DNA from 2 places in the Shewanella sp. 38A_GOM-205m genome. Region 2 is predicted to be linked to the other one. Evidence: riboswitches for the same ligand, from Rfam matches in the RefSeq annotation. Region 2 holds a riboswitch; the other holds the start of a gene.
The links. A riboswitch is a leader RNA that binds a small molecule or an ion and turns the genes downstream of it on or off. The one in region 2 is predicted to bind thiamine pyrophosphate.
Positions count from the first base shown of each region.

Region 1: it holds a riboswitch for thiamine pyrophosphate, as region 2 does, so the genes downstream of both, thiC (phosphomethylpyrimidine synthase ThiC) here and N512_RS22920 (TonB-dependent receptor) in region 2, are expected to answer to the same signal.

Region 1 is NZ_JADP01000002.1:69,000-75,988, reverse strand. It holds gene N512_RS0102110 (error-prone DNA polymerase) at 1-1,559, shown strand, start outside; gene N512_RS22005 (DTW domain-containing protein) at 1,590-2,240, shown strand; gene trhA (PAQR family membrane homeostasis protein TrhA) at 2,312-2,992, opposite strand; gene N512_RS23670 (hypothetical protein) at 3,598-4,461, shown strand; TPP riboswitch at 4,626-4,725, shown strand; gene thiC (phosphomethylpyrimidine synthase ThiC) at 4,953-6,989, shown strand, end outside.
Region 2 is NZ_JADP01000015.1:46,194-53,182, reverse strand. It holds gene N512_RS0111780 (M61 family metallopeptidase) at 1-500, opposite strand, end outside; gene hinT (purine nucleoside phosphoramidase) at 741-1,097, shown strand; gene N512_RS0111770 (PaaI family thioesterase) at 1,094-1,594, shown strand; gene N512_RS0111765 (PaaI family thioesterase) at 1,591-2,043, shown strand; gene N512_RS0111760 (YcfL family protein) at 2,061-2,447, shown strand; TPP riboswitch at 2,595-2,704, shown strand; gene N512_RS22920 (TonB-dependent receptor) at 2,760-4,916, shown strand; gene N512_RS0111750 (hypothetical protein) at 4,980-5,240, shown strand; gene pnuC (nicotinamide riboside transporter PnuC) at 5,244-5,894, shown strand; gene N512_RS22915 (phosphotransferase) at 5,891-6,973, shown strand.

The sequences.
Region 1 (6,989 bases), on a different contig from region 2:
TCCAATGGGACAAGGATGATCTCGAGAGTCTGGGGCTGTTAAAGGTCGATGTATTGGCGTTGGGAATGCTGACCGCGATCCGCAAATGTTTCGAGTTGATCTCCCGTCACATTCGTCCCTTTGCCATGTCGGATATTCGCTGGGAAGATCTGGCCGTCTATCGTATGTTGCAGCAGGGCGACAGCATGGGGGTGTTTCAGGTGGAGTCGCGAGCCCAGACCAGCATGCTGCCCAGGCTCAAACCCGCCTGTTATTACGATCTGGTAATACAGATAGCCATAGTGCGCCCGGGTCCAATTCAAGGAGACATGGTGCATCCCTTTCTGCGCCGCCGTGATAAAATCGAGCCGGTCACTTTTCCTTCGGCCGAGGTGGAAGGCGTGTTGTCACGCACTATGGGGGTGCCCATTTTCCAGGAGCAGGTGATCCAATTGGCCATGGTCGCCGCCGGTTTCAGTGGTGGGGAAGCCGATCAGCTGCGCCGCGCCATGGCCAGCTGGAAACGCAGTGGCGAGCTGGAGCAATTTGAACACAAGTTGCTTCAGGGGATGACGGCCCGAGGCTATAGTGACACCTTTGCCAGGCAGATATTCAACCAGATCCGCGGCTTCGGCGAATATGGTTTTCCCGAGTCTCATTCGGCCAGCTTTGCGCTCCTGGCCTATGTTTCGGCCTTTCTCAAACACTATTACCCGGTGGTGTTTTGCTGCGCCTTACTCAACAGTCAACCCATGGGCTTTTACAGCCCGTCACAGCTTATTCAGGATCTTCGTCATCATGGCGGCCTGGTGTTGCCGGTTTGCATCAACCTCAGTCAGTGGCACAGCACACTGGATCGACAAACCGATGGCTCCTTGGCACTGCGCCTCGGGTTCAGGTTGGTCAAGGGATTATCAGAGCACAGCGCCGCCAAGATAGTCGCGGGCCGGGGCGAGGGCTTTAATCACTTGTCGCAGTTGGCGGCTCTGGCACTGCCAAGGCGTGAGCAGGAGGCGCTGGCCAGCGCCAATGCCTTTGCTACCCTGGGGGGCGATCGCCATCAGATCAGGTGGCAGTTGGCCGCCCGTCAGCAGAGTTTGCCTTTGTTTGAGCAGCCGGACGAGGCCGATTTTCGCCTTGAAACCGCCTTGCCTGAGGTCACCGAAGTCGATGCCTTGCTGGCTGACTACGCCTGTACCGGGCTAACTCTGGGGCGCCATCCTCTAGCACTGCTCAGAGAGCAGGGGTTACTCGGCAAGTGTCACAGCGCCGCCTCTTTGTGGCAGTGTCGTCATGGCCAGAATGTGACTGTGGCGGGGCTGGTGGTCGGCAGGCAAAGGCCTGGCACCGCCAGTGGAGTCACCTTCATCACCCTCGAAGATGAAACCGGCAATGTTAATCTGGTGGTATGGAGTGATACGGCTAGGGCCCAGAGACAGGCTTATTTGAGCGCCAGGATCCTCAAGGTGAGCGGGGTCGTGGAGTTTTCGTCCGGCGTATTGCATCTGCTGGCCGGTCGGCTGGAGGATATCTCGGGCAGTATGCACGCGCTGGTGGTACACTCGCGGGATTTCCATTAGCCGATAACCCATTTTAAGCTGCAACTGCCTGTGAAAATAATCCTGCTGACCCATGAAAGAGAGCTGAATCGAGCCAGTAACACAGCCACCCTGGCGCTTAATGCTTATCCGACTCTCTGTAAACGGGTACTGTGGGCGCGTAAAGCCCCGGATGCTTGGTTAATGGCGCACTTGTCTTTGGGGCGAACCGCCTTACTCTATCCGCAAACCGAAGAAAGTACTTCTGAAGAAAGTATTTCGCGAGCTCAAGCTGCAAATGAAAGCCCAAACTTAAGCCTAAACCCAACTCCAAACCAAAGTTCAAAGCTAAACCAAAGCCCGGCTCAGGGCGCAATATTGCCTCAAGACACTGCTCAGGAAGCCGCACAGAAAACTGCTCTGAAAGCTGCTCTGAAATTAGGGAAGCCGCTAAATTCGCTGGTCATACTCGATGCAACCTGGCAGGAGGCCGGCAAGATGTATCGCCAAAGCCCCTATCTGCAGTCGCTTGCCAGAGTCGAACTGCAAGCAGAGCAGGGCTCGGCGTTTCGCTTACGGCGCAATCAGCGCCAGGGCGGGTTATGTACCTTGGAATGTATTGCGGCTGTTTGGCAAAACTTGGGTGGAGACTATAGTATCGCCGCCAGGCGGTTACTCAGTGAGTTTAATCAATGGCAGGCTGAGATAAGAGCTCCGGCCTAGCTGCGCTAGAGTTGGCACAGCAAGCCGGAAGCCGTCTCTACGGCGGCCTGAGTTAAGTCTATCCGCCTGCGTTAGATCACCGTCAGATAAACACACAGGAAATGGCAAACGGCGCCGCCCAACACAAACAGATGCCAGATGGCATGATTGAAAGGGATCGCCTTGGTAGCGTAGAAGATCACACCTAAGCTATAGCTCAGCCCCCCGGCCAACAGCAAGTTGAACCCGGCAGTTGACAGGTTATCGATAAGCTCAGGCAACACGGCGACGCAGAGCCAGCCCATGGCCAGATACAGCACCAGGCTCAGCGCCTTGAATCTGTGAATAAAGCAGCTCTTGAACACTATTCCCCCCAATGCCAACGACCAGATGGCTATCAGCACCCATTCTTCCTGGGCATCGGCCAAAGTAATTAACATCAGCGGGGTATAGGTTCCGGCGATTAACAGATAGATGGCGCAGTGATCCAGCATCTTGAGGCGCCGTTTCCACACAGGGTGAGGAATGCTGTGATACAGGGTCGAGCAGAGGAACAGCAGGATAATACTGCCGCCATAGATGGTTACACCTGTTAACTGAATGGCATCCAGCGAATGCCAGCCCTTGAGCAACATCAGCATCAATCCCAGAATGCCGGCAATCACCCCCAAACCATGGCTGACGGCATTGGCTATCTCTTCATTCAGACTATATCCAGCGGAAAACTGGCCATTGAACTGGGCTTCGGCTGCTGGGGTTTTGCTGTTGGGCATGATTGACTCTCTGGTTCGACCTCATTGAAAGTGAGTCTAACAGCGCCGTAGCGCCATGGCTAGATAAAAGTGTACAGGTGTTCGCTGAGATGGATTTATTCTTTGAACCGTATCGTCTGCATTTTTTGCAAACGTCTAATGTTGCACCTTAACAACTCGTTGCCCGGCTTCCAAGTCGCTTTTTACGGTTATTTTGTTCAGAGGATTCCGTCAATCTTATTCGACAAGGGTTTTACTTGTTTTGCTTGAAGCCGTAGACTTGAGCTTGTAGCGTAAATTGCTTTTCAAACAAGGGAATGAACTTTTTGCCGAGGGTTTTTCTCTAACACTGAGTTTACATTCAGCGACGGATAAATCAGCGGCTTATGCCTTCTCTTCCAGAAAAGTTTATTGCCAGCCGAGACGAAAGCTCGGCGGCAATGGCAAGCTTGAGCATCAGCATCCCGGGTAGGGATGCTGCCTTTGAGCTTGGTCTGGATGACATCATTAATCCCTGTTCCTGCCAACCAAGCCATTCTCAATCACATTCGATTGCCCCTTTCTTTGCCCTATCGCCTTTTAGTCAACAGCTTGGGTTTCAACCCCAATGCCTGGCGCAAGTTGGCATGGCTAAAAAAGCAGAGCAGGGGGATGGTGAGGCAAAGGGCAACGCCTTCAGCAGTTGGACTGCGGCGGGAGCCGTGCACTTAGTACTATTGCTGGGGATATCCTGGTTTTGGCAGCAGGCCGAATGGCAAAGAGTGGTGACAGAGCCTGCCAAACCCAAGGCGCTGCAATCCTATCTGTATTTCAGTCAGCCCAGCCCAAAACCGTTAACGCCAGTGCCGGAAGCCTTGGCCGAAGAAGCAATAACCCAGCCCAAGGAAGCGATAGAGGTTCAAAAAGCTGAGCAACAAAAACAGGCCGCCGAAGAGTCAGAGCAAGAGACTGAACAAGTGGCTGTTCAAGACCAGAAAGAGCAAAGGATCCCCAAGACTCGGGATCAAAGCGTTAAGCCTATTGGTAGAGTCATTGAAGAAACGAAAAATGCAGCCGTACCTGCGCCCGAGCGAGCAAATGACTTTAGACCGCAGCCGGCAGAGCAAGCTCAGCTGGACTTCAGTTCAAACGCATTAAAGTCTGCCCGAAAAGTATTGCAACACTCTCAACAGCAGGCGCTGCAGCAGTTATCACAGCAATATGCGGATAAGGCCACGGGACGCAAGAGCCTCAGTGAAATGGATGGGGAGATGGAGGTGCTTTGGGTCAATGACGCCGATGATTTCAATAAAGTGGCCAGTCTGGATCTGCCGCTCGACCCTAACCGTATCGTCAAGGATGGTGATACCTGCTATCGAGTCGTCAAGGTGCCGACTCCACTCAATCCCTATGCCGAAAACTTGGGTTTTCCATTTAAGTGCGGTCAGACAGAGATGGAAAAAGCGCTCAAGGAGGCGGTGGCCAGCCGTCTAAAGCGGCTTGGTAAGTGAGTTTTGCAATCAATTTATTTGACTTGAAATAAATTTTTTGTTCAATTTTTGCGAGTATTTTCATTTAATTCAAATAATTAAATTGTGATTTTAATAGGTTTGAACCTGCGGCGAGTTTTGTTATTGGGCTTGTTTCCCGCTTCGGCTTGTGCTTATACTCGGCAGCAATCTTGTCGGAGTGCCCTCTGGGCTGAGACCGTTTATTCGGGATCCGTTGAACCTGATCAGGCTAGCACCTGCGAAGGAAACAAGCATTCAGCTGCAGCATTACCGCAGCCACTGCGAGCAAAAATCTATGCCAAAGGCTAAAAGAGCCGAGGCGATATCTGGCTTCTCAAGCGGACATTGAACTGACCTGAAACCACGAGGTCAGTCTGCCAACACCGCCGGAGGAGGACTCCAAATCAAGGAGTTTAACCAGTCAGCTTGCGCCGCTTATTATTCAACTCTCCTGACAAGCAATTTCATTTTCCAAAAGAGTGAGCTTGCTTATGTCAAATCGTCAATCCAATCGTCGTCAAACCCGTGAGGCCGCCCAGGCCTTTATCGATAACCTTAAACCCTTGCAGCATCCCAATTCACAGAAGCTGTTTGTTCAGGGCTCCCGGGCCGATATTCAGGTTGCCATGCGCCAAATCAGGCAGACAGACACCCGAATACCAACCCAAGATGGCAGTGAGCAATTTGAACCCAATCCCGCCGTACGTGTTTATGATTGTGCCGGCCCTTATTCAGATCCCAACGCGGCTATCAATGTGCGCCAGGGCCTGGATAAACTGCGCCAGGGCTGGATCTTAGAGCGTGATGATACGCAAGAGCTGACTTCGGTCAGCTCCAGTTTTACCCAGCAGAGGCTGGCGGATGAAGGGCTGGATCATTTGAGATTCGACGCTTTGCCCAAACCGCGCCGGGCCAAGCCGGGTAAGCGGGTGACCCAATTGCATTACGCCCGCGCCGGCATTATCACTCCTGAAATGGAATATATCGCCATTCGTGAAAATATGGCCCGGGCCAACGAAGCGCTTGCCAAAGATCCGCAACTGGCCCGCAAAGCCAAAGGAGAAGCCTTTGGCGCTATAGTTGCCACGCCGATAACCCCTGAGTTTGTTCGCAGCGAAGTGGCCCGTGGCCGCGCCATTATTCCCGCCAACATCAACCATCCGGAAGCTGAGCCTATGATTATCGGCCGCAACTTTTTGGTGAAGGTCAACGCCAATATCGGTAATTCGGCGGTGACCTCTTCCATCGAGGAAGAGGTGGAAAAACTGGTGTGGGCCACCCGTTGGGGCGCCGATACGGTAATGGATCTGTCCACCGGCCGTTATATCCACGAAACCCGTGAATGGATAGTACGCAACTCGCCTGTGCCCATAGGTACCGTGCCCATCTATCAGGCGCTGGAAAAGGTCAACGGCATTGCCGAAGATCTCAGCTGGGAAGTGTTTCGCGACACCCTGATAGAGCAGGCCGAACAAGGAGTGGATTACTTCACCATTCATGCCGGGGTCTTGCTGCGCTATGTGCCCATGACGGCCAATCGGGTGACCGGCATGGTATCCCGCGGCGGCTCCATTATGGCAAAGTGGTGCCTGAGCCATCATAAGGAAAACTTCCTCTACAGCCATTTCCGCGACATCTGTGAGCTTTGCGCCGCCTATGATGTGTCACTGTCGCTCGGTGACGGCATGCGCCCCGGCTCGATTGCCGATGCCAACGACGAGGCTCAGTTTGCCGAGCTGGAAACCTTGGGTGAACTGGTGAAAATCGCCTGGGAATACGATGTGCAGACCATAATCGAAGGGCCGGGCCATATTCCGATGCAGCTGATCAAGGAGAATATGGACAAGCAGCTTGAGTACTGTGATGAGGCGCCTTTCTACACCTTGGGGCCCCAGACCACGGATATTGCGCCCGGCTACGATCATTTCACCTCTGGCATAGGCGCGGCGATGATTGCCTGGTACGGCTGCGCCATGCTCTGTTATGTGACTCCCAAGGAGCATCTGGGCTTGCCAAACAAAGAGGATGTTAAACAAGGGCTTATTGCATACAAAATTGCGGCACATGCCGCCGATGTCGCCAAGGGACATCCAGGCGCCCAGCTGCGCGACAATGCGTTGTCCAAGGCCAGATTCGAGTTTCGCTGGGAAGATCAATACAACCTGGGGTTGGATCCCGATACCGCCCGGGCGTTCCACGATGAATCCCTGCCTCAGGAGTCTGCCAAGGTGGCGCATTTTTGCTCCATGTGCGGCCCCAAGTTCTGCTCGATGAAAATCACCCAGGATGTACGCGACTATGCAGCGTCTTTGGTTACGTCTCAGGTGGCTTCGGGGGATTCGTCAGGGACAGACTCGGCAGAGCGCCAAACCGAGCCAGTGCAGGCAGAAGAACTGATGGCACAGCCGCTGGAAGTACTGGATGCCGAGGCGGGGATGGCGCGGATGTCGGCGCAGTTCAAGGCCGGTGGCAGCGCCCTGTATCATCCGGCTACAGCAAGCGAAAAGTCCTTGTCCAATCCAAAACCC
Region 2 (6,989 bases):
TGGTCGATAAGCTCATCATAGTTGGCGGCGCTGAAACGGCCGAACTGCCACTCTTCACCCTCGATTCGACTCAGGGTTGTTGCCAGCTGCCAGTTGGCTTCCTCCTCCGGGGGCAGAATTTCCAGCTCCAGCGGCTCAAGCTCTTTGCCGGCCACCGCCAAAAAGACGCTGCTGCCGTTGAAAAAGCCGTGGGTCTGATCCAGGTGGGCGCTGCGCACCGACATATCCCAGGCATAAACCGAGTAGCGCAGTTGCAGCGATTCGGCATTGGAATCTATCAGCCAGCGCTGCTTGTCAAGCTGAGTAATGCTGAGCGGACGCTCCAGCTCATCAAAGGCTTTAAGATCTATGATATTGCGACAAAAATCGCGAACCATGTAGCTGCCCGGGATCCAGGATGGCAACCAAAGTTCCTGTTTCGGAGCCGGTGCCTGAATGGTGATTTTGACCTCGAACAGGTGAGCGTGGGGATCTATGGGGCAAATCTGATAACTGATCATCTGATATCCGTATGAATCGTTGGCGAGTGCCGGGAGCCAAATTGGCTCATATCCGGCTGAGCATGGCGACAATGCTGCCAAAAAAGCCAGGCTGCGGCAATTGCTGCCGAGTTTTAAATGGCTTGGGGTTCAAATCGCCGTGGCCGATTACATCTCCGGGCCGAATGGTATTATACTGCCAAGAACACAGAGGTTTGGCCCTTGGGCCGAGTCTGAACCGACACACCGGAGAGTGGCAAAATGGCCGAAGAAACCATATTCAGCAAAATTATCCGCCGTGAAATCCCCACGGACATTCTGTATCAGGACGAATTGGTAACCGCCTTTCGGGATATCAATCCCAAGGCGCCCACCCATGTACTGATAGTGCCCAATCATCTGATCCCCACAGTCAATGACGCCAAGGCCTCGGATGAGCAGGCCATAGGCCGTATGGTGACTGTGGCTGCCAAGCTGGCCGCCGAGGCCGGGATCGCCGAGGACGGTTATCGTTTAATCATTAACTGTAATGAACATGGCGGCCAGGAAGTGTTTCATATCCACATGCATCTGCTTGGCGGTAAAGCCTTGGGGCCTATGGTGAGTTCAGCGTCATGAAAGTGAATCCGGAGTTTTTCCCGCTGACGACTCTGGCTACCCGTTTCGTCAACCAGTTGGCCCAGTGCCGCCGTCTTGGGCTCAAGGTGCATGAGGCCAGTGAGCACCATGTACTGATAGAATTGCCTTACAGCACCGAGCTGGTGGGTTACCCTGAAACCGGGGTTATTCATGGTGGGGTTATCACCACATTGATGGATACTGCCAGTGGTTGCGCCGTGGTTTGTGCCATCAAGGACAAATATGGTTCGCTGGAGATCTCGCCAACTCTGGATCTGCGGGTCGACTATATGAAGCCTGCCGAGCCCCACAAGCCGGTGTATGGTTTTGCCGAGTGTTATAAATTGTCATCCAGCGTCGCGTTCACCCGGGCCATTGCCTATCAGGACAGCATAGACGACCCCATAGCCCATGCGGTTGGCTCCTTTATGCGGATAAGCCCTGAAATGATAGGGGATACTTTCCGCAAGGCACTGATGGGTGAGGAAACAAAATGACAGATCCCAAGGCATCCATGGATGTAAAAAGCATAGTTGCTAAAGTGACAGAAACCAATGATTTCAGTCACTTGCTTGAGCATGTTCCCTATGCTCGCTTTATCGGCATGCAGGTGGACAGGTTTGGCGATGAACTGGTGTTTCGTCTGCCGGCCAAAGATGACAACATAGGTAACCCGGTACTGCCGGCCATTCACGGTGGCGTGATAGCCGGGTTTATGGAGATGTCGGCCATCATCCAGCTTATGGTGTTTATGCAAACCAGTAAGGTGCCCAAGGTGGTTGATTTTTCCATCGACTATTTACGCGCCGGTTATCATAAGGACAGTTTCGCCGAGTGCCGAATAACCCGTCAGGGGCGGCGAGTAGCCAATGTCAATATCGACTGCTGGCAAACCAACCGCAAACAGTTGATTGCAACGGCCAGGGCGCACTTTTTGATTGATTGAGAATAAGGGATTGGCAGATGAAAAAAGTCTTGGTAGTAGCAACCCTGCTGGCTCTGGCAGGCTGCGCCAACCATACGGCCGGGGTGTATGCCAGCTCGACCGGTGAAACCCGAGCAGACAACAGCAGCTTCGCCCGCTCTGTGAGTGTGGGTGATCTTATGGCCAGAGGCGAGGGCGGCTTGCTCAGAGGCACAGCCACCATCAGCAGCAAGGTCGCTACCGATATGCGCATTCAGTACAAGTTCACCTGGTATGATGCCAGCGGCTATACCCTGGATGATGAAGGTGTGTCCTGGAAGTCGGTCAAGCTGCATGGTAAACAGCAGTTGCAGGTGAGCGCCGTGGCGCCGAATCCGACCGCCAGCCGTTTTGAGATCTATGTGCGCGAGGCCTTTTCAAACTAAAAGTTGAAACCTCGGCACCACTGCCGCCCGAGCCATTATTCCCGTTGAATGCTCAACACTCGGGAGTATTGGAGTGGGCGGTTTTTTTATGCCCTCAGGTACAATTTGGCAACCTGGCTCACTTTTGTTGGTAACTCGTGTATACTGGCCCGCGCCAAGGGGTGTTTACCGCATTGCGGTTGACTGAGATGTCGTATGACGAACCCTTAGAACCTGATCCGGCTAGTACCGGCGTAGGAATGGGCCACAATTCGTGCACTTTCAACTCGCTTTCTTATTGCCGGATCTCAAACTGTGAATATTTGAGGTCCTATGTCCAAGTTTACCGTACCTACTCTGCTTGCCAGCACCATTCAGATGCTGCTGTGGGCACCCGTTCATGCCGCCGATAATCCCGGCGTTGAAAAGCAAGATGAGCAACAAGCCATGGAAGTAATAGTCGTCAGCGGCGACTTTCGTGGCCTGACGCTGGAGAAGATGCCCTCCAGTGTGACTGTTATCGATGAGCAGCGCATTGAAGATCAAGGCGCCGAGCATTTCGAAGACATGCTGGGTAATGTGGCCAACTTCAACTGGTCAGGTGCCAGCTCCCGGCCAAGATACTTCCAGATCCGCGGTGTAGGTGAGCAGGAGCAATACCAGGGAGCGCCCAACTCCTCTGTGGGCTTTATTATCGACGATATCGATCTCTCCGGGCTGGGCAGCGTTTCCAGCCTGTACGACCTGCAGCAGTTTGAAGTGCTGCGCGGCCCCCAGGGTACCCGCTATGGCGCCAATGCCCTGGCCGGTCTTATCTATCTCAAGAGCAATGATCCCACAGACGTGTTCGAGCACGGCGCCGAAGTCTCGCTCGGTAATGATAATCTGCAAACCTTCAGCGGCTTCAGTTCCGGCCCAGTGACAGATTCCGGCAAGTTGCTCTACCGTGTGGCGCTGCAGCAACACAAGCAGAACGGTTATCGCGACAACCTGTATCTGGGCCGTGACGATACCAATGAGCGTGATGAATTCAGCGGCCGTATCAAGCTGCGCTGGTACGCCACCGACAAGTTGCAGGCGGACTTCACTCTACTGCACGCCGATTTTGACAATGGTTATGATGCCTGGACCCTGGACAATAACGGCTTCGATACCATTACCGATGCGCCAGGCGTCGACAAGCAGCGCACCACGGGCTCCAGTCTCAAGCTGAGCTATACCGGCTTTGAGGCTTTTGAGCTGGTGTCCCTGTCAAGCTATGCCGCCACAGATCATCACCACGGTTACGACGGTGATTGGGCCAACCCGGATTACTGGGCCGGGAAAGAGTGTGGCGGCGCACCCTGTGAGTACGATTACACCTGGGATAAACGCGGTGAGCGGCGCACTCTGTCACAGGAGTTCAGATTCAGCTCCAACGAGGCCGGGCGGATTTTCGGCGGCAGCTCAGACTGGCTGGCCGGGCTCTATTTTATGGATCTCGATGAGGACAATGATCTCTACTCTGAATACAACAGCTGGCCGGATGAAGTGCTGACTTCCCGCTACAGCGCCAGTAACTATGCGGTGTTTGCCCAGTTGGACTCAGATCTGGGAGCGGGTTACAGCCTGTCTATCGGTGCTCGTCTCGAGCGACGTGAGAGTGACTACAGCGACAGCAATGGTGATGCCTTTAGTCCATCGGAAAACATGTGGGGCGGCCATATTGCCCTGTCCAAGGCACTGGCTGAACACCATGAAGCCTATGTTCGGATAGCCAGGGGCTACAAGGCCGGTGGTTTCAATATGACGTTGCCCCAGGAGCTGGCCGACAAGAAAGAGTTCGATACCGAAATCCTCTACAACTATGAACTGGGGCTGAAATCCAGTTGGGCCGATGGCTTGCTGGATACTCGTCTGGCACTGTTCTTTATGGACAGGGAAGATCAGCAGGTAGCGGCCTCGCTGCAGGATCCTGTCGATCCCCAGCGCTTTATTCTGTTCACCGAAAACGCCGGCAGCTCCAATAACTATGGCGCCGAGCTGGAAGCCAACTGGTATCCCACAGATTCACTGCAGTTCTACACCAGCCTTGGGTATCTGCAGACAGAATACGGTGATTACCTGTATCAGGATAAATATGGCAACCCTGTGGATCTCAGCGGCCGGGAACTGGCCCACTCGCCGAGATGGACCTATAGTCTCGGCATGACCTGGCGCAATGACATGGGCTGGTTTACCAACCTCAACAGCAGTGGCAAGAGTGCGTTCTACTATTCAGACAGCAATGACTCCCGCTCTGAAGACTATCAAGTGGTCAACGCCAAGCTGGGCTATGAGGCAGACAAGTGGTCGGTTTACCTCTGGGGCCGCAACCTGTTCGATGAAAAATACGGCGTGCGCGGTTTCTACTTCGGCAATGAGCCGGATCAGGACTGGGCCGAGAAGCAATATATCCGCTACGGGGACCCACGCCAGATTGGTGTGACCTTCAAGGTCAAATTTATCTGATGGCATAAGCCGTTGTCGGCCGGGGCGTGTTGCAGCGCCCCGGTTCATTACAGGAGATGTAAAATGAAGTTAACTGCCGAAATCAGCATGTATCCGCTCCACGATGAGTATCTGGAGCCTATTCAATGGTTTATCAAGCGCCTGGACAGTTATGCCAACATAGAGAGAACCACCAATGCCATGGCTACTCAGGTGTGCGGTGATTATGCCGAGGTGATGGCCATGCTGGCCACTGAGATGCAGGCAGCGCACGAGAAATTTGGCAAGGCGGTGTTTGTCTGTAAATTTATCGGCGGTGAGCTGAACTTGGGCCACAGGGAATAACCCATGAGTGAATTCTGGCACTGGCTCGCCGAGGCCGGCTCTCAGGCCCAGGGTATGGGCGCCTGGGAAGCGGTAGCTGTGGTATTGGCCTTGGCCTATCTGCTGCTGGCCATGAAAGCCAATATCTGGTGTTGGGCGGCAGCCTTTGCCAGCACCGCCATCTACACTGTGCTGTTCTGGAAAGTCGCGCTGCTGATGGAGTCAGTGCTCAATGTCTATTACATGGCGATGGCGCTGTACGGATACTGGCTCTGGCGCCGGGGTGGGGAAAACCATCAAGGAGTGGCCGTGACCTCCTGGCCCTGGCAGCGGCACCTGGTACTGATTTTGTTGACTGGGTTGGTGTCTCTGTTTGTCGGTCATATGATGGCGACTTTCACTCAGGCAGCCTTTCCCTACCTGGATGCAGCAACCAGCTGTTTTGCTGTGATGACGACTTTTCTGGTGGCGCGCAAGGTGCTGGAAAACTGGCTCTATTGGGTGGTTATTGATCTGGTGTCCATCTATCTCTATTTAAGCAAGGGCTTGATGTTGACCTCACTCTTGTTTGTGCTCTACGTGGGGATGGCGGTAGCCGGATACTTTATCTGGCGCGCCAGAGCCCAGGAGTCCCGCGGTCGCGACTCCTCACAGCTTGAAAGCGGCGCGGCATGAAAGGCAAACCGCTGACAGCACTTGAAACCAGTCTGGGTGAAGGTTTGAGCTGCGAGCTCAACGCCGCCCTCAAGCGGCTACAGTTGTGGCCGCTTGAGGGGGCCAAGCCGCTCACCCTTGGGCTAAGCAACCAAAACTGGCTCTTGCAGGCCGGTAGCGAGTCAATAGTGCTGAGAGTCAATTCCCCGGGCTCAGACCGTATCTGCGACAGAAACAACGAACTGGCATGTTGGCGGGTTGCCGAGAAGGCGAACCTGGCACCAGGGCTGATTTGGGTCAGCGCTGACAAGGGGTTATATCTGAGCCGCTTTATCGAACAAGCGCCGCAAGCCAACTGGCAGCAGTTACTCGCATCCAAAGGTGCGGCCGAGATCGCAAGCGCGGCTCAAAAAGCCTATGTAAACTCAAAGAGCCTCTCTAGCCTGCCTGAGCGCAAACATGAATCTAAACATGAGCCTAAACATGAATTGGGCTCAGGCGCTGTATTGGTAGCCAAGCAAGGCAAATCACCTCAGGCTTTACTGCTGGAGTTGCTGCTGGGGCTGAGAGCAATGCCGGCCCCCAAGCTCGAAATCAGTGTTGCCGAGCAGTGGCGCATCTATCTGGAGCGGCTCGATGATATGGCACTGAGCCGGGTGCAGCCTTCAAGCTGGCAACAGCGGCTCATGCAACTTCACTCGGCCCAAGGGTTATTCGAGCAGTGCAACACTCGGCTGGAGGCCTGTCTGCTGAGGCCTCAGTATTGTCACAGGGATCTCAATCCTCATAACCTGTTGCTGGCCGAGGATGGACTCAAGTGCGTCGATTTTGAATATGCCTGCGCTTCCCACCCGCTGTTTGAGTTGGCCGGGGTGCTGTCATCCCATCAATTGGGCGCCGAGGGGCAACAGTGGCTCATTTATCACTATCTTGAGCAGCATCCGCATTTAACCGGCGATGCCCACCTGGCCGTGGCTGCAGCCGTCGATGTCTACTGGCTGTTTGCCTGCTGCTGGGCCTTGCAGATGGCCTGGGACAATCAGCAGCAGTCTTATCTCGACTGGTTTGATGACTTCTGGCATCTTGTAAAGCATCAATGAGTCAGGCAGGGAAGCT